DNA from 3 places in the Shouchella sp. JSM 1781072 genome. Region 1 is predicted to be linked to each of the others. Evidence: riboswitches for the same ligand, from Rfam matches in the RefSeq annotation. Region 1 holds a riboswitch; each other region holds the start of a gene.
The links. A riboswitch is a leader RNA that binds a small molecule or an ion and turns the genes downstream of it on or off. The one in region 1 is predicted to bind thiamine pyrophosphate.
Positions count from the first base shown of each region.

Region 2: it holds a riboswitch for thiamine pyrophosphate, as region 1 does, so the genes downstream of both, ACE1TH_RS07135 (ECF transporter S component) here and ACE1TH_RS10765 (acetylornithine deacetylase) in region 1, are expected to answer to the same signal.
Region 3: it holds a riboswitch for thiamine pyrophosphate, as region 1 does, so the genes downstream of both, tenA (thiaminase II) here and ACE1TH_RS10765 (acetylornithine deacetylase) in region 1, are expected to answer to the same signal.

Region 1 covers NZ_JBHFQE010000002.1:274,941-281,540, forward strand. The annotation lists gene ACE1TH_RS10735 (hypothetical protein) at 129-842, shown strand; gene ACE1TH_RS10740 (HIT family protein) at 859-1,326, shown strand; gene ACE1TH_RS10745 (class I SAM-dependent methyltransferase) at 1,351-1,971, shown strand; gene ACE1TH_RS10750 (YciI family protein) at 1,991-2,251, shown strand; gene ACE1TH_RS10755 (PspC domain-containing protein) at 2,267-2,446, opposite strand; gene ACE1TH_RS10760 (cupin domain-containing protein) at 2,600-3,103, shown strand; gene ACE1TH_RS10765 (acetylornithine deacetylase) at 3,116-4,390, opposite strand; TPP riboswitch at 4,462-4,564, opposite strand; gene ACE1TH_RS10770 (MFS transporter) at 4,816-6,084, shown strand; gene ACE1TH_RS10775 (iron-containing alcohol dehydrogenase) at 6,096-6,600, shown strand, end outside.
Region 2 covers NZ_JBHFQE010000001.1:1,353,494-1,360,093, reverse strand. The annotation lists gene ACE1TH_RS07145 (branched-chain amino acid aminotransferase) at 69-1,151, shown strand; gene ACE1TH_RS07140 (HAD family hydrolase) at 1,173-1,976, shown strand; TPP riboswitch at 2,012-2,109, shown strand; gene ACE1TH_RS07135 (ECF transporter S component) at 2,209-2,790, shown strand; gene ACE1TH_RS07130 (ABC transporter ATP-binding protein) at 2,787-4,217, shown strand; gene ACE1TH_RS07125 (energy-coupling factor transporter transmembrane component T family protein) at 4,201-4,998, shown strand; gene ACE1TH_RS07120 (DNA-3-methyladenine glycosylase) at 5,016-5,588, shown strand; gene kynA (tryptophan 2,3-dioxygenase) at 5,658-6,482, opposite strand; gene kynB (arylformamidase) at 6,482-6,600, opposite strand, start outside.
Region 3 covers NZ_JBHFQE010000003.1:57,859-64,458, forward strand. The annotation lists gene ACE1TH_RS14200 (S8 family peptidase) at 1-710, opposite strand, end outside; gene ACE1TH_RS14205 (hypothetical protein) at 906-1,055, shown strand; gene hflX (GTPase HflX) at 1,111-2,373, opposite strand; gene ACE1TH_RS14215 (alpha/beta fold hydrolase) at 2,596-3,492, opposite strand; yybP-ykoY riboswitch at 3,628-3,801, shown strand; gene ACE1TH_RS14220 (TerC family protein) at 3,840-4,652, shown strand; TPP riboswitch at 4,740-4,839, shown strand; gene tenA (thiaminase II) at 4,896-5,582, shown strand; gene ACE1TH_RS14230 (hypothetical protein) at 5,579-6,151, shown strand; gene ACE1TH_RS14235 (TasA family protein) at 6,195-6,600, opposite strand, start outside.

The DNA of each region.
Region 1 (6,600 bases):
TTTTACGATTGAATTGAATCTTCCCTCATCCTTCTTTAGACTTAAGAGGGCTTTCTTAAAAATGACTCTTGTTTTAAACTATTTATTTAGAAAATAATCGCTTATACTAGAAGGAATGGTAGATTACGATGAATATTCTTTATACCTTTTTTGCAATTGGATTAATTGCCATACCGCTTCGTTATCTATTTGTTGGAGAGATTGAGCGATCCGCGGTTATCGCGACGCTTCTTTTTCTCATTTTTGCTGTTGGATTAAATCGCTTCATCTATCAGCAATACCGAAAAGATAAACACTATGTGCCTGCGCAGAATCATGATGGCTTTTCTGTCCGTTTGTTTGACCGTGTTACCACAAACACACGACCACTTTATTTTAACGGACAACAAATCGGTTCGTTTCATCGATTTTATAAAAAACGGCTGCATCAATTTATTGAAACAATTGTAAAAAATCAAGGCGCTTGGCATTTACAACTACAATTCGCTTTTGATCACAATCAAACGATTACCATTAAAGAGCGCAAGAAAGGCAAAACCTTACAATGGGAAATCCTTGAAAATAATCAACCAGTTGGCTTGATATGTCTTGAAAAAGCATTATCTAGTTTAAAACATACCCGTAATCAAATGTATGTAGACTACTATGCACGTACGTTTGTGTTTGAAACCGCACTCATTGGTCAAGACCTGCAAATAAAAGATGGTACTCAACAAATCGGAAAGGGATTCTATCAAAAAAGCTATACCTACCAGTTGGAATTAAATCGTGATTTGGCTACAGAATATTCATACATCCTTTTTGCTGCATACATCGCCTTTCACTTTATTCATAGTAAATAAAAGGAGTGAAACAAACATGCACAATTGGAAGCAAGATCGAATCAAAGCAGCACAAACCAATCAAAATCCGATGGTGATGGTCAACATGCGCAGCGGATTTGCAGTTATCGGTGACACACAGTTTTTGCCTGGCTATTGCGTTTTGTTACCGGCGGAAAAATGGCCTTCCCTTGAGAAGATGCCACTAGCTTTACGTAGCGACTATCTTCTAGATATGAGTTTAATCGGTGATGCCATTCTTGAAGTATGCCAGCCCCTACGCGTGAATTACTCCATCTATGGCAATACTGATACGTATTTACATGCACATCTTTTCCCGCGATACGATTGGGAACCAGCAGAACGAATTCCTCATCCCGTTTGGCAATACCCACAAGAAAAATGGACGAACGAACAGGAACAGTTTCAAGAAGCGACTCACGGTACACTAAGAGACAAGTTAACGAAAAAGCTGGAAGAAAAAATGAAAGCTGCATACATGTAACATTGCCATAATGGGGGATGAAATTTGGATAACCAAAAGCTGCTAATAGACGCTTATAACAAACAAGCCAATCAACGAAATGAAGCAATAACAGAGACGTGGAAGATGAAAGAAAGAAATCATTTTCTAAAACTAGTGCAGGAAGAAGAAAAAGTGACCCTTCTAGAAATTGGCGCAGGTCCGGGAAATGACAGCCTTTATTTTAAAGAAAATGGATTAAAAACGTTTAGTACTGACCTATCACCAGAAATGATTACCTTATGTAAGGAAAAAGGATTAGAAGCCGCAGAAATGAGCTTTTATGACTTAACCTTCCCTTCAAACCATTTTGACGCCATTTATGCACTCAACTGCTTACTTCATGTGCCAAAAGCTGAACTGGAAGATGTTTTAATTGAACTAAAGCGCGTGCTACAACCAGGCGGGCTGTTTTACTTAGGTGTATATGGCGGGAAGAATTCTGAAGGCATTTGGGAAGATGATGTTTACGAGCCAAAACGATTTTTCTCTTTCTATGAAGATGACGCCCTTCAAACATTGTTAACTGCACATTTTTCCATTGAATCATTTACCGTCGTACCTAAACACGTAATTGGGGGCGAACTAACCTTTCAATCTGTCATTTTACGAAAAATCGAAATCTAATCATAAGGAGAAGTGACCTATGACTTATTATGCCGTACTTTTACCGATGCTAGATGAACAGAAAAGCGAAGACTATCGTGAAGCTCACGTCGCATACCTTCAGGAGAAAAAGGCAGACGGAAAAATCTTTGCCAACGGCCGCTTTATCGACGGAACAGGAGGGCTCGTCATCTATCAAACGAATACTTTCGAAGAATTACTAGAGCTTGTGCAAAATGATCCTTACGTCGTCGAACGAGCAAGAGATTTTGAGATTCATGAATGGGATTTGGTATTGTAAATTTTCATCCTCCCCTTAGATAACCGGATTTGTCTCTAAATACATTGCCAAGATCACATAAATTAAAACGTTAGCGGGGATAACAAGAAAAATCAAGCGGACAGCGAGGGATGGGATCCCCAAATGGTCTGCAATTCCCCCGCAAACGCCACTGATTACGCGATCTTGTTCAGCTTTCATTAGTTTTCGCTTCATTCTTCACACCTCTAATGATTTGGATTTATTTGGAATTCTTTACCCGCTTTCTCGTTTCGTAAACAACTTTATTCTCATTCCTGTCGATTGTTTTATGTTTGCGCTCTCATTAGGGTGGTATAGATAATAAAAGGGAAATGGGAGGCTTTTCAGATGCGAGATTTAAATCAAGTTACGGTGAAGCAACATTATTTTAATGATGATGGGCGGGTTCCAAACCATCCGAGCTATCCATTTGTGCATTATCAAGCGGTATTTGAAAATGAAGATAGCATTGAACAAATTTTAAAAGAAAATCACTGGTATAACTCTTGGCGTGGTGGCATTTTTGACTATCATCACTACCATAGCAACGCCCATGAAGTATTAGTTGTGGTCGAAGGTGAAGCAACGTTACAAGTTGGGGGTGTGTCTGGCGAGCAGCTCGAAGTTGGTGTCGGCGATGTGTTAATCTTACCAGCAGGAACCGGCCATAAATTTATTGATGGTAGCGAGTCATTTGCTGTTATCGGCGCGTATCCTGAAGGCGTTCCATATGATTTATGTACAGGTGACCCTGCAGAGAAAGAAAAACATATTCAAAAAATTACAGAAGTCCCGAAACCAAGTCATGATCCTGTCTTTGGCGAACACGGACCGCTCTCCACCTTGTGGTAAGAAAGTAGCGCATTAATCTGCGCTACTTTTTGGCGTGTTGCACCAGCTAATCATAAAACGAAGCAACGACTGCGTATAATTCATGAGCTCCTCAATATTTAATTGCTCATTCACAGCATGCGCATGTTCTAATTTCCCTGGTCCATAAAGAATCGTTGGGATACCGTAAGAGGCTAGCCAACCTCCATCCGTGACCGTTTGAGACATTTCCACATCTGGTCGTGCTCCAAAAAACGCTTCGTGTGCTTCCGTAACCATCGAGAATGCAGCGTGTTCTTGATCAACCGAAAACGCAGGAAACACCTCGCCACGATCAACAATCATAGATTCGCCTCCCCATTCAAACAGCGGTGGATGATCTCGAAGCCATATATCTCCCTGTGCAACAGCAAGAAGATGGTTTTCGATTTGTTTTGTGACTTCTTCAACCGTTTCATCAGGGTAAAAATGAACCGTTATCCATAAACGGCATTCATCCGCTACAAAAGCAGGATGCCGTCCGCCTTCAATAACGGCTGGATTAATCGTGTTGGTTCCTGAGGGGAATCCAGGATACGATTTTGTAATAGCCCAGTGTCGTTCTAACTCTTGCAAAGCCGTAATCATTTTTGTCATTTTTTCAATTGCGCTTGCTCCATGCACGCCTCCTCCTGCATGGACCATTTGTCTTCTCGTGCCGTCATGGTGCGTGGTCGGACTTTTAATTGTAATCCAGCCTGTAATGACGCCGCCCTGACCTTGAATGGCACAGTGACTTGTGTCCGCGACGATCGCATAGTCTGCTTGATAGCCACGCTCACAACATTGCTTCGTCCCTGCTTCCCCCACTTCTTCTCCGATAACCGACTGTAAAAAGACATCTCCCTTTAACTTCAAACCATAATCAGATGCAAGTTTTAGTGCAAACAAACAAGCAGCAAGACCACCTTTCATGTCTGCAGCACCACGACCGTAAATCGTTCCATCCATAACCTCGGCAGAAAAAGGGGACGTCTTCCACACCTCATCCTTATCAACAGAAGCGACATCTACGTGACCATTCAAAATCAAACTGTGAAAGGTATCTGAGTGCGATCCTTTTAATGTGCCAACTACATTCGGATCCCCTTCATAAACGTCCCACTGATCAACCGTTGCCCCTAAGTCGTTTAAATAGTTCGCAATATACGCTTGAATTCCTGCTGTATTACGAGCTGGCGGCGCTGGTGTTTCAAACTCAATCAAGTCTTTCACAAGTTGGATTAACTCATCTTTTCGCTCGTGCACGTCATCAACGAATGTTTCCATACCCTTTTCCTCCTCAAAAATAAAAAACACCTCTTTTTTTAGGAAAAGAAGTGTTGAACGATTAAACGACGCATCTGATTCAACCACTTCCCTCCGCTAGTATCATCTAGATCAGGTTCATAAGGGTTAAGACATCCTTGTCTCTCTCAGCTTAGCGCACCCCTAGTGGTGTTTTTATTCAATTTATTGTTGTTATGTTTAGTGTATCAAACTGCAAAAAAAATTTAAAACTTAAAGAAATGGTATTCTTCATAAACAGTTGAAAAAGATCATACGCAAAATGAAAGGTAGCATCATTTAAACGTAATTCATTTTATCACTAATTGAGCTGATTGAGTTTTCACGCTATTGGTTGACAGTATAATTTACGTACAGTAAACTGTATATAAATAATTGTAAGCGCTTTTATAAAAGGAGGCCATTAAATGAACAAGGTTACGACTAGCATCGAGAAAAGAGGCTGGGGATTACTTGGAATGGTTTGGATAACGGTGATGCTAGCGCAAACGGTAAGCTTTTCTTACGGCATGGTCTTGCCCGATATCATGAGTGATCTTCAGTTCGGCTATGATACAGCTGGTAATTTGGCTGGAATCTCACAGTTGATTGCTGGTTTACTTACGATTCCTATTGTGGCACTAGCAACAAAGCTTGATCCACGCTATAGCATAATGGGCATGATTTTTCTTGGTGGAAGTGGTCTTCTTTTGTTTGGGCTCGCACAAAACACGTTCACCATGCTGACAAGTATGATTCTATTCAAAAGTATTATGGTCAGTATTTTAGGTGCCGTCGTTGTGGTCAAAGTGAAGTGGGTACCTCAAACTCGATTAACAGAAATTAATGGAATCGAAAATTTCTTACAGCCTATCGGTCAAACTCTTGGCACGATGGCAATCGTCTACATCCTTGCTTTTTTTGGAGGCTGGCGCATGACGGCAATCGTATTAGGTAGTCTCGTACTCGTTCTCGCTATTTTATGGCCGATCTTTTATCGCGACAAAAAAGAAATGACATCAAATACGAACGTTGCGTCACAGTCAACAGTAGCTAAAAATCCTATCCTTCAAGCAATGAAATTAAAAACAGTTTGGCTACTAGCCTTTGCATGGCCAACAACCACATTAATCTGGGTAGCGGCTTTTACATTTTGGCCTTCACATGCAACGGACACATTAGGCTTAACGATTGGTCAGACTGGCTTTATTCTAGGGCTTATCCCTATTTTTTCCGCTATTGCGTCATTAACTTCTCCTTATTTGGCAAAATCAATCGGTTATGATAAGCCTTTGATTTGGATTTGGGGATTTATTCTTCCTGTCTCGTATTTCATTTTGTTGCAAACATCAAATTTAGTCATTTTAGCAATTGCCGCTGCCATTTGTGGATATGGCGCATACGCTTTTGTTCCACTAGCCTATACGATTCTCTATCGTATTCCAGGTTTACATTCTAAAACGGTTGCGGCAAGCACAAGCATTGTATTGACAGCGATTACTCTAGGTGCAGCGTTAGGGTCCATTATTGTTGGCCAGTTGAGTGAAATCATGACGCTTTACAGCGCGATGGCAATTTGTTGTTTAGCTCCTTTTATCTTTGGTATCCTCACTTTGTTTCTACCTGAATACGGACGTAAATACATGGAAAAAAATCAAGCAATTGACGAAGAAAATTCAATTAAACACAGTTCTTAGGAGGTCTTTTCATGTCACAGGTTGACTTTCAATTTTTATCAAAAACAGCGATTACGTTTGGAAGCGGTTCTTCACAATTACTAGCAGAAGAACTTACAAAACGAGGCTTACAAAAGCCACTTCTGCTTACCGATAACGGTCTCATTGAATCAGGTTTAGTTAAGGCGATCTCAAAAGTGTTAGAAAACAGTAACATCGCATTTAAACTCTTTAGCGATATCCCTCCAAATCCACCTTCTACCGTTGTGCATACGGTTGTGGATCAGATAAACCAAAATGGTTGTGATGCAATTATAGCCTTAGGTGGTGGAAGTGTCATTGACACAGCTAAAGCCGCCTCCGTTCTTTCTATGCACGATGGAGACATTTTAGAGTATGAGTCTACGCGGTCTTTTTCAAAACCTGGGCTTCCATTACTTGTCATTCCTACAACTTCAGGCACAGGTAGTGAAGTGACAATGTGGAGCGTTATTACTGACGAAACGAAGAAGCGTAAAGCAAGCATCGGCAGTCCTT
Region 2 (6,600 bases), on a different contig from region 1:
TAAAGAGTATATTTTTTAGTATGGACAAAACGTACACATTTTATTAGGAGTTAGAAAGGAAGCTTTTTATGACAGAACATACGCTAGAAATTATGAAATGTACACACGAAAAGCAGAAACCTAATGACGATTCACTTGTATTTGGAACGGTCTTCACCGATCACATGTTTATCATGGATTACTCCGAAGATAAAGGCTGGTACAGTCCACGAATTATTCCTTATCAACCTTTAACATTAGATCCTGCTGCAATGGTTTTTCATTATGGTCAAACGGTATTTGAAGGGTTAAAAGCGTATCGCTCAAAAAAAGATGATGCGATTCATTTGTTTCGACCAGATATGAACATTAAGCGATTAAATCGTTCGAGCGAGCGATTAAACATCCCGGCGATTGATGAGGATCAAGTGTTAACGTACTTAAAAGAACTGTTAACGATTGATAAAAAATGGATTCCAAAAAAAGACGGCACTTCTCTCTATATTCGCCCTTTTATTATTTCAACAGAAACTAATTTAAGTGTTGCGCCGTCACAGTCATACAAATTAATGATTATTTTATCGCCAGTTGGTGCCTATTACAAAGAAGGTATGGCACCTGTTAGTATACTAGTTGAAGAACGTTATACACGTGCAGCGCCAGGCGGAACTGGTACGGCGAAAACGGCTGGTAACTATTGTTCGGCTTACAAAGCACAAGCTCGAGCGACAGCGAAAGAAAAGGCACAAGTTCTATGGCTTGATGCAAGTGAAAAGAAGTATATTGAAGAAGTAGGAAGTATGAATGTATTCTTTAAAGTGAACGGTGAAGTTGTTACGCCGAAATTAAATGACAGTATTTTACCAGGGGTTACACGGGATAGCGTGATTCAAGTACTCAAAGAATGGGAAATTCCGGTTCAAGAAAAACAGCTGTCGATTGAAGAGATTTATCAAGCATCGCGAGACGGCATCTTGGAAGAGGCGTTTGGAACAGGGACCGCTGCGGTCATTTCACCAGTTGGACAATTGGAATGGAATGAAGAAACCATTGTTATAAATGAAAATAAGACAGGCCCATTAGCACAACGACTTTACGATTATTTAACGAAGCTTTATGTGGGAGAAGAAGAAGATCGTCTTGGCTGGATTGTTAAGATTGAGCAAGATTAATCGTTATTAACGGAGGAATGAATGATAAAAGCAGTTTTCTTTGATTTAGATGATACGTTACTTTGGGATAAAAAAAGCATCGCGCTTGCATTTCGGCAGACGTGTCTTCATGCATCTATTGAAAAAAACGTTGACCCAAATCAGTTAGAATCGTTTGTACGCCATGAAGCAAGAACGTTATATCAAGGTTACGACACTTACCCGTTTACAGTGAATATTGGCATTAATCCTTTTGAAGGGTTATGGGGAGAATTTCGTGACGATGGAGAAGACTTCGCCGCATTACGAGAAGTTGCTCCACACTACCAAAGAGAAGCGTGGTACGGGGGATTACAAAAGCTTGGTGTTCAGGATGAGGCTTTTGCGTTGGAACTTGCACATCTTTTTCCGATTGAAAGACGAAAACACCCAGTTGTTTATGAGGACACTTTTTCAACTTTAAATGCATTAAAAGATAACGTACAGCTTGTTTTAATCACGAATGGCTCACCAGATTTACAAAACACAAAATTAGAACTGACGCCAGAGCTTGTTCCTTACTTTGATCACATTTTAATTTCTGGTGCTTTTGGGCAAGGGAAACCAAAGGTACGTATGTTTGAAGAAGCCCTTGCTCGTTTGGAGATTGCTCCTAATGAAACGTTAATGGTCGGAGATAATCTACATACGGATATATTGGGTGCGAACGCAAGCAACATACCATCTGTTTGGTTAAACCGAGACCAATTGCTGAACAATACCGACAGTAAGCCGACTTTTGAGATCCATTCACTGCATGATTTATTAGAATTAGAAAATTTAAAACAATCACTTGCGAATCAATAGAGAGTATGATCTAATTAATTTGTACGATAAAATTTAATAGCCACTAGGGGTGCAAAAAGCTGAGAGAGGACTTGTCCTTAACCCTTTACCTGATCTAGATAATGCTAGCGAAGGGAAGTGCGATATGTAAGTTGTAGGGATGTGTAATACACAACCGGTTTATTTACATACGTCGTTCCATCGTTTAGATGGAGCGTTTTTTTGGTTTTCTTGGTGGTGGGATGGAGAGAAAATGGTGAAAAGAAAAAAATTAACGTTGGTGGATATTTTAGTTACGGTCATGATTGCAACCGTATTTGCTGTAGTGTATCGCTTATGGAGTCCTATTAGTGATTTAGTTGGCGTCTTTGGATTACAGCTTGAACAACTTATTTATGGAATGTGGTTTATTGCAGGAACGCTTGCCGCATTGATTATTCGAAAACCGTTCATTGCACTTATTGCGGAAACGGCAGCGGCATCAGGAGAATTCATTGCAGGATCTCCCTACGGAGGTATTTTACTTATTTACGGGATTGCTCAAGGGATTGGAATGGAGTGCGCGTTCGCTTTATTTAGATATAAAGTATTTACAATTTGGACCGCGATGTTAGGTGGAGTTTTTGCAAGCTTTGCTTCTCTCGGTTTAGATTTTCTATATGCAAATATCGGCCAGCTTTCTGCGTGGGTCTTAACGCTACGAATTGTTTTTCGGACAGTGGGAGCGATCTTAATTACAGGCGTATTGGCAGCGAAACTTGTGCAAGCTTTGCAAAAAACAGGTGTGCTGAGTGACATTCAACCAAACGAACATAACGGAAAACCATATTCATGAGTCAATCATACAGCATTCAGTTTCGTAACTTAACAGTTCAAAGCAGCAGTACAAGTCGTACAATTTTAGAGCGTGTATCGTTGGCAGTAAAACCGGGGGAGAACGTGTTAATTCTAGGTCCAAGCGGAGCAGGGAAATCCACGCTAATGCAAGTAATTGCAGGTTTGAGTGATTCTTTAAACGGATTAAATATTGAGGTGGACAATCTAAAACTTCCATCATGTAGTTACGTCTTTCAAGATCCTGATTCGCAGTTTTGTATGCCTTATATGGATGAGGAGCTTGGATTTATGCTGGAAAATCAGTCTGTGCCAACATCAGAGATGCGTCCTATTATCAAACGCATATTGCGCAAAGTTGGTTTACCAGATCAACAACCACATACAGCTATTCAAACGCTCTCAATGGGGATGAAGCAGCGGTTAGCCCTTGCATCTGCTATGATTCAAAATGAAGAATGCATGATTTTAGACGAACCTTCTGCTTTATTAGATCCACATGGAGCAGAGAAGCTTTGGGAAGAAATTGCTAAGCAAACAAAAGGTAAAACGGTCATCGCTGTTGAACATCGACTGACGGAAGCCTTGCCTCACATGGATAGAATCTTATTACTAAATCAAAATGGACAACTTATAGCAGATACGAAGCCATCATCTTTTTTTCAGCACTATCGAAACGAAATTAAGGCAACAGGAATTTGGTATCCGAGTGCTTGGCGTGAGTATACTCAACAGAATCCCTTATTGACGTCCTTACCGAACAAAGAAAAAACGATGCTGACCCTGACAAACTGGACGCTACTTCGGAAAAAGAAAAGCTTGGTTGCCATTAAACAAGCGAAGGTTTATCAAAAAGATTGGATTTGTATAACAGGTGTGAATGGTGCAGGGAAGTCATCATTTCTCTACGGTTTAATGAATTTACTGACACATATTGGGCAATATGACATAAACGGTCACGCTGTTGCAAACAAAGAAGACGTGACGGATCGAATGAATTTTGTCTTTCAAAACCCTGAATATCAATTTGTCACAACTTCGGTTGAGCAAGAGCTTGTTTATTCGGCAACAACCGATGCGCAAGAAGAGGCAGTGGCATCCATACTTTACCAATTCGGTCTCGCAGAACACCGTCAAATGCATCCTTATCGATTGTCGGTTGGGCAAAAAAGACGGCTAAGTGTAGCGACAGCTTTTGTAAATCAAAAAGCGTTTCTTTTGTTAGATGAACCGACATTTGGACAAGATGCTAGCCAAACCTTTGCTGTCCTTAATGAAATGGAACGCTTTCGCCAAGCGGGAGGAACCATTCTTATGGTTACCCATGATGAAACGTTAGTCGAGCATTTTGCTACGCAACAGTGGGTCATTGAAAAAGGTCAGCTCGTTTGCAGGGAGAGGAGGCAAGAACGTGGCTTACTCGGTTAATGGAACATTTCTAATGAAAATGAATCCTACTGTCAAACTTTTATGCTTACTCGCCATCTTTGGGCTCATTGTATTTATTCATAATCCAAATGTTCTTTTGTTCATGCTTGCAAGTTTTCTTATTCTGACGGTGTTCTGTTCGGGCCACCCTAAAGGATATGTTAGTCTGTACATCGCCTCATTTTTATTCTTATTTGTCTCAGCGTCCACGACAATGATTTTTTTCGGTCAAGGGGAGACAACGTGGTTCCAATGGGGACTTGTTCATATTACAGAAGAAAGTTTTTATACAGGTATCCATCTTGGCTTACGGGCAACATTATTTGCGACTCTTGGCTTATTGTTTCTTTTAACGACAAAGCCTGTTCATTTATTTTATTCATTAATGCAACAGTTACATATGCCTCCAGCTTATGCGTATGCTTTTTTAGCAGCTGTACGAATGCTGCCAATTATGGTAGAAGACTATCAAACGTTACGTTATGCATATCGTATTCGAGGGCAGGGTAGAAATCAAAAAGGAAACCGACTTTATCGGGCGTTTTCATTTTATGTCATTCCTCTTTTAACACAAGCGATTCGGCGCGCACAACGTTTAGCGATTGCAATGGAGGTGAAACAGTTTCAAGAGCATGGACAGAAAAGAACGTATTTTTATACAATGCGTTGTCGACGACTTGATGGACAATTTGTGTTTCTATTAGTAGGATTAATAGTGATCGCTTATTCATTAGGACATTTGTTTCCGGTCTTTCCAACATCGGATATTCGCTTGAGTTAGAAGGAAAGAGGTGAACCATGGAAAGTAAAAGAATGGACCAATCGTTTTATGAACAACCGACGTTGGCACTAGCAAAAGCACTTGTTGGTAAGTTGTTAGTTCATACGTTGAACGGGAATAAACTGGTTGCCCGTATTACGGAAACCGAGGCATATTTAGGCGTGTTGGATCGGGCTTGTCATAGCTACGGGAGAAAGCGGACGAAACGGACTGAAATCTTATATGGTGAGGCGGGTCACGTGTACACGTATACGATGCATACCCATTGCTTGCTTAATATTGTTTCGGAAGGTATTGATCAACCAGAAGCGGTTTTAATCCGCGGTGTTGAACCGATATATGGGGTTGAGGCGATGGAAGAATTGCGCGGGAAATTTGCAGGAGATAAACAGTTTTCGAATGGACCAGGTAAATTGACAAAAGCGATGGGAATCCCGATGGCCGCATATGGTCAAAGTTTGCTGACTGGTCCTCTTTATATTGCAGATGATGGACAATCGACTTCGACAGTGATCGCAACGAAGCGAGTTGGCATTGACAATACAGGTCAAGCAAAGCACTTTCCATTTCGATTTATTCAAGCAACATAATAAGTAGGCACAGGTGAGCTAGAGCGACACCTGTGCCTGTTAACGTTTGAGGATGAAAATCGCTTTTTGTTAAATGGTTGTCCGAAGCTCCCACAGCTCTGGGAAAAAATAATCATCTAATACAGATTTTAAGTAGTGAACCCCAGCTGAGCCACCAGTTCCGGATTTCATTCCAATAATTCGTTCAACGGTTTTAAGGTGACGAAACCGCCATTGCTGGTGCCAGTCTTCTAAATCAACAAGTTTTTCTGCTAGTTGGTAAAGGTTCCAATAACGGTTGGAATCTTGATAAACCGTCTGCCACGCTTCTCTTACAGTTGTAGTCGAGCGATGGCTTTTTGTTACATCTCGTTGTAAAACGCTTTCATCTGTAAACAATCCAGCACGTGCAAGCGCGTGAATGGCCTCATCATATAAGGTCGGTTTATGATAGTCGGCTTCGATTTCAGCTAATAGTGAAGGGTCTTTCTCATAAATTTTTAAAATATGTGCTGATTTTTTTCCTAAAAGAAATTCTAGTTGCCGATGCTGGTATGATTGAAAACCAGACGCTTGACCTAATGAATCACGGAATTCTACATATTCACTAGGTGTTAACGTCGCTAGCACATCCCAAGCTTGTATAATCTGAGCTTGGGTTTTCGATACGCGAGCGAGCTGCTTAAAAGCAGGTTGAAACTGATCATGTTGCAAAGAAACAATCGCACCACGAATCTCGTGAAGCATTAATTTCATCCAAAGCTCACTGACTTGGTGAATAATAATAAATAACATTTCATCGTGGTGGTCAGATAATCGCTTTTGACTAGTTAAAAGAGGTTCCAGTTGTAAGTAGTCGCTATACGTCATTTTATCTTTAAAATTTGTATAAACCGATTCATCTTGTTTTGACATTATGAGTAAACCTCCAATGGTTTGATGACTGCGCGAACGGGACTGCCGTCTCCACCCTTAACTCGAAGGGGTAAGGCAATAAATTCATATAAACCAGGTTGAACATGATCAAGCAAAA
Region 3 (6,600 bases), on a different contig from region 1:
GAGCTACTACCTAAGCTCATGTTGGCAACATGCATGCCGTTATTTGCAGCCCACTGTAACCCTTGAGCAATTCCACTAATTGAACCTGAACCATTTGCTCCTAATACTTTAACCCCGTATAAATCAACGTTTGGTGCCACGCCAAGTACACCAATTGAGTTGTTTAACGCAGCAATCGTACCAGCCACATGTGTCCCGTGGCCATTTCCATCGCTAATGTTTGGTTCTCCTGGAACAAAGCTTGCTCCACCGCGGATTCTTAAATCAGAGTGATTTGAAATCCCCGTATCCAATACAGCTACTCGAACGCCTGTACCAGTGAAACCTCGACTTTGTGCTACGGGAGCTTGTACACGATTAATGCCCCAAGGCACCGTCTGCATTGTTGTCATTTCCGCATCTTCTTCAATATAAGAGATGGAAGGATCGAGTTCTAATGCATCCACGTCGTTAGGATCGAGTTCAACAGATAAAACAGGGATAAAATCAAATTCATGAAGGAGATCAATTTCTACATCTTCTGATTGTGCAGAGATGGAAACCTCATCGCCGTCAATTTGATCAACAAATTGTGACATCGCTTCTTCTTCGTTGAAGCCAATGAGGTATTTTTCCTTTGCTTCTTCTGCCGCTTGAGCGATAGATGAACTAAATGCTACAGATATGATTAGAGCTGTTCCGGCTACAATTTTCCCCATTTTCTTATTCAATTCGTTTTCCCTCCTCAAAATGTTCCAACCTGCGCAGCTGGTACTCTAAAATTAGCAAACATCTGAACGCTTTTGTATTGGGAAACCAAATTCTTCATTGGGAAAATTCTGTTAATTCATTGTTAACATTTCCTTAGAAATTGCGATTAAAACAGATAACGATTGTCAATAATGACTAAGAAAGGAGGCGTTTTCATGGAATCACTTACTCCATTTAAAGGAGATCAAAAACATAGTAAACCCCTTATTAATAAGCGATTATCTCGTCATATCCTCACATATAGTCACTGGTATGAACAATCAACCATTGAGAAAGCTAAAGCTGATCTACGAGATTCCATTTAAGGAATAAACTTTCCAATTTAACGAAAAAGAGACCAAGCGCGGTCTCTTTTTCTCTTTACTGTTTATATGCTGACAATGCCGCACTATGCTTTTCATGCATAAATGTTTTCACGTGCCATCCCGTTTCATTTTCCGTTTGATTAAGAACGTGGGTATGCTCATTTACATATGCAAATGCTTTACTTTCATTAAACGGAATAAAGAGTTCTTCTTGTATGAAGTGCTGAAAGACTCGGGTTTGAATCGTTTCAATTAATTCATTTATTCCCGTACCTTCTTTAGCCGATATAAACCGTTCATCTGTTTTCGTTGCCCCGCCTGTATGAGTAGTACGATCAATTTTGTTAAAGACGGTAACAGACGGTTGATCAATCTCAAGTTCTTTTAATGTGTTTTCTGTTGTTTTCATCATTTCCTTATAAGAATCACTCGAATAATCAACAACGTGAAGAAGTAAATCTGCTTCTCTCGCTTCCTCTAACGTTGAGCGAAACGCTTTAACTAAATGAGTGGGTAATTTGGAAACAAAACCGACTGTATCAGCAAGTAAGAACGGTAAATTTTTCTTATATTCAACACGTCGTACAGATGTATCGAGTGTAGCAAACAGCATATCTTTCTCAAATACATGCTTGTCATTTTTGTCCGATACGATCGCATTTAACAATGAGGATTTTCCAGCATTCGTGTAGCCTACTAGTGCTACAACAGGAATGCCTTCATTTTTACGCTTTTGCCGTTGCGTCTGTCGACGATCAACAATCATTTCAAGATCTTTCTCTAACGCGCTTATGCGACTTTCAATCTTTCTTCGATCAAGTTCAAGCTTTGTTTCACCAGCTCCACGGTTTGCTAAGCCCGATCCACTTCCCCCTTGCCTACTTAATGATGCGCGCATGCCTACAAGTCGAGGCAACAAATATTTAAGTCGTGCGATTTCAACTTGAAGCTGTGCCTCATTCGTTTTCGCACGCTCGCCAAATATATCTAATATGAGCATTGTTCGATCATAAACCGTCACTTCAAGCTCTTTCTCTAAGTTTCGAATTTGCGAAGGCGAAAGCTCATCATTAAAAATGACTAAGTTTACGTCACATGTCTCGACTAACCTTGAGAGTTCATTGACTTTCCCACTCCCAATATACGTCGTTTGATTGGGTGTACGAAGTTTCTGCGACAATGAAGCAACCGGGTTTAAATCGAGCGCTTTCGCCAAATTCTCAAGCTCTTCCATTCCATATTGAAAATGTTCGTCTTCTTGCCGTTCTACACCAACGACAATGATATCTTGGATCGTTCTTGTATGTGTTTCAATCATAAGTGTTAAAAGACCTCCATCATTTTGTGATACACAAAAAACGCACACGCCTCAGCCTGTGGATAAACGAAGGACATTTAACTACCATCGTCTACAGGTGATGCATCTTGCATTTAATCATTCTTTCTTGAGATCAGAACATGAATCATTTGAACGATCCCTCCTTTAATCTGAATAAACGTATCGTAACACTAGAAAGAGAATAATGGAAATCTCGGTTGCCTAGTCGCTCAGTACTTGTTCCGATTGAGACTCGTTTTTGCTTAGGCTCTTTAGTATTAGATGATTAATGATGCTAGGATATTCATGGTGAACCCAATGCGTCGCATCCCCAATATAAATAAGTTCTCCTTGTGTACAACGTTTCAAGCTTTCTTTCGCTAGCGTTTTTGAAAGGAATGGGTCATCCAGCCCCCAAAGGATTGTCGTCGGCACATCGATGTTAAAGTCAAGCGCCTTCCATCCGTGGCGAAAATCAATTCGTACTGCTCGATACCAATTTAACATCGCTTTGATCGCCCCTGGCTGTAACCAAGCTGTTCGGTAATGCTCCAAGTCCTCTTTGTCAAACGCACCATGACGACCTGTCCACTTTAACCCTTTCGCCATGTACGTAAAAGCATCTGTCTTCAATACTTTCTCTGGCAAATACGGCAATTGGAAAAATACCATATACAAACTTCGAACAAACTGAGTCGGATTTTTCACCATTCCTTTTGGCATATCAGCAGGATGAGGAATATTTACTGGAATGAGTTTTTTCACACGATTTGGTCTTGTAGCTGCTAAATGCCAAGCAACCGCACCGCCCCAGTCATGCCCAATAACAATCGCTTGCTCTCTGTTAAAAAAGTCAATCATCGCTTCACAGTCATCTCGCAATTCATCAAGTGTATACGATTCAATCGTCTGAGGTTTATCGCTTTCGTTATAGCCTCTTTGGTCGGGTACAACAACATAATAACCATTCTTGGCAAGCTCAGTTATTTGATGTCTAAATCCATACCAAAACTCTGGAAATCCGTGTAACATTAAGACAAGTTCTCCATCTTTAGGTCCCGCACAAACAGCATGAAAGTGATAACCGTTTGCTTCGATCATACGATGTTCAAGCCGCACCTTACACCACATCCTTTTCTTCATTATTCATCTCTACCCGAATTAGAAGCGCATTATGCTCACCCGTTTCATTATTTTGAAATTTTTCTTGACGGATCATGGCTCTTCACATATACTATTTTTAACAATCACATACATTCCTTCAAAGGGGAGTAGCTGCAAGTTTCTATAACTTGAACCAAAGTCGTCATTACGTGGAGAACTTCCACCGGCTTTGTTTGGCATGATATACATAATGTCTAGCAAGACCTTTGCCTCGTTCGTACAAGGCAGGGGTCTTTTTGTATTCATAAATTGACTCGTTTTGTCGAACCTAAGGGGTGCAAACTAAGAGAGGCGTGTTGACTATGGATGCAGCTTTATTATTAGAATACAGCTGGGTATTACTTGTTCTTATTGCTTTAGAAGGGATTCTTGCCGCAGATAATGCACTTGTTTTAGCTATTATGGTGAAACATTTACCCGACAAGGAACGTAAAAAAGCCCTGTTTTACGGGTTAGCTGGTGCATTCGTTTTCCGATTAGCTTCGTTATTTGTCATTTCATTCTTAGTGGATGTTTGGCAAGTTCAAGCACTCGGTGCCGCATACTTATTATTTATTGCGTTAAATCATTTGTTCCGAAAACATGTCGTCAAAAAACAAGAGCAAGCCGCTGGAATCACGAAAGTAAAAAAAGGCAGTGGGTTCTGGACAACAGTATTTAAAGTAGAGATTGCCGACATTGCCTTCGCAGTCGACTCAATCTTAGCTGCTGTCGCGCTTGCAACTGCACTAACACCTACAGGACTTGGAACCGTAGGAAGTATGGACGTTGGGCAGTTTGTCGTTGTTTTCTTAGGCGGATTTATCGGCCTTCTAATCATGCGTTTTGCTGCTTCAAAATTTGTGGTGCTTTTACAAAAACGACCTGGGCTTGAAACAGCGGCTTTCATTATTGTTGGCTGGGTAGGTGTAAAACTCGCTGTGCAAGTCCTGGCTCACGATGCGATAGGTGTTATTCCGCATGAATTTCCACACTCGACAGGTTGGAAACTATTCTTCTACAGTGTACTTGTCTTAATCGTGCTTGGTGGATGGTTCCTATCTAAGAAACCGAGCGAGGGAGAAGAAGCGAAAACGGAAATCGAAAAACGAGCAGAAAATAAAGTCGAAGGATAATTAATATGTTTGAAGCATGGTTTACCTACCATGCTTTTTTTCATGTAAAAAGAATTGAATAATCTGTCAATGTATGGTTCACTAAAAGAGAACCACTAGGGGCGTCTTTTGACTGAGAAAAGCTTAGCTTTGACCCTTTGAACCTGATCTGGTTAATACCAGCGTAGGGAAGTGGAGCTGCAGCACTATTTGCTGGCACTCCTTTAGGGTCCTCCCTTTGTGAACAAAAAGGAGGTTATTTTTATGAGTTTTAGTAACGAATTAAGACAGAAAGCAAACCCCGTATTTGAAGCGATTCTTCAGCACCCATTTGTTCAAGGCATCGGGAAAGGTACGCTCGAACCTGAAGCTTTAATCCACTACGTCAAACAAGACTTTGAGTACTTAAACACGTTTATGCAAATTTATGGATTAGCGATTAACAAAAGCACATCAAGAGACGATATTGCCATGTTTAATGAGCAAATTTCGTTTATTCTCCACAGCGAAATTCACCCGCATAATAATTTCTGCCAAGTTGCAGGGGTTGCTTATGAAGACTTGCACCACGAGCCATTAGCACCAACTGCACATCATTATACAAGGCATATGCTTGATGTTGCTCAAACGGGGTCATTAGCAGACGTTTTAGCTGTGCTACTCCCCTGCCCTTGGACTTATCAAGTGATTGGCGATTATTTATACGAAACCTTCAAGCCCGAAGAGGATCATCCGTTTTACGATTGGATTTCCTTTTACCGTTCCGGCGGTGAGATGAGCGTTACAGCCATTTTTTGTAATCGTCTTGATGAACTTGCGCAGGAAGCAACCGCAGCTCAAAAACAAGACATGCTTGATCATTTCTTGAAAAGCTGCCAATTAGAATACGCCTTTTGGGAAATGGCGTATACAAAAGAATCATGGCCTGTGTCGCTTGAGGCTGTTACATGACACACGTATGGTATGCGAGCTACGGCTCGAACATGCTTGAAGAACGTTTTCTTTGTTATATACAAGGCGGACGGCCTGATGGCTCATCAAAAGTAGAGAGAGGGGCTCGCGATCGTACCCCTCCTCTTTGCTCCACTCCGTTTCGGTTACCCTATGATCTTTATTTTGCAAAAGAGCAAACAAAATGGGGATTTGGAGGGGTGGCTTTTATTCGGAATGAAATCAAACCGCATACACATACTTTTTCGAAAGCCTATCTTATTACAACCGAGCAATTTATTGATGTTGTGAAACAAGAAAATCAGCTCGATTTTCTTTCAATCGATTTTGACGAATTGTACAAAAAAGGTTCACTCACCTTAGAAGACGGATGGTACAACAAACTAGTCGTAGCTGGCTTTATGAACGATCTACCGGTTTTAACATTTACCTCCGACCAGGATTGGCCGCAATGTCAAGAAACCAAGCCTGCTTCAGCATATGAACAAACTCTTCTAAAAGGATTACTTCAGCTAGATGTAACAAAAGAAGAGGCAACCTCGTATTTAACATCTCATTATCCACAATGAAGAGACCGGTCTCGGCATAAGCCGGACCGGTCTCTTCTAACGATTAATATTCAGACCCATTATCTGTTTGTTTCGCTAACACTTCCAGAACGGCTTGATAAACAGCGCCCTGGTACTCGTTCCCGGCATTCGCATCAAGCTTTACACCAAAATTAAGGTCAATGTACTGTCCCTCATCAAGCTGCCAAAATTCATTATCCGTTCCTGATTGCGCCCCGTCTCCTAAGAAGAGCTCACCAGTGTTTTGGTCGTAATCACTTTCATCCACTAATGCAACTAACACTTCAACATCATCGGAACCTGCGTTAGATGCAGCTGAAAACGTTTGAACTTCATTTGTGACGCCATTAAAAAGTTGATCCAAACGGTACTGGGCATCTTCATAGACATCTCTTCCTGGAGCAACAGTATATTTGAGCGCAATATAGCCGACTTTGTAAGCGTCAATC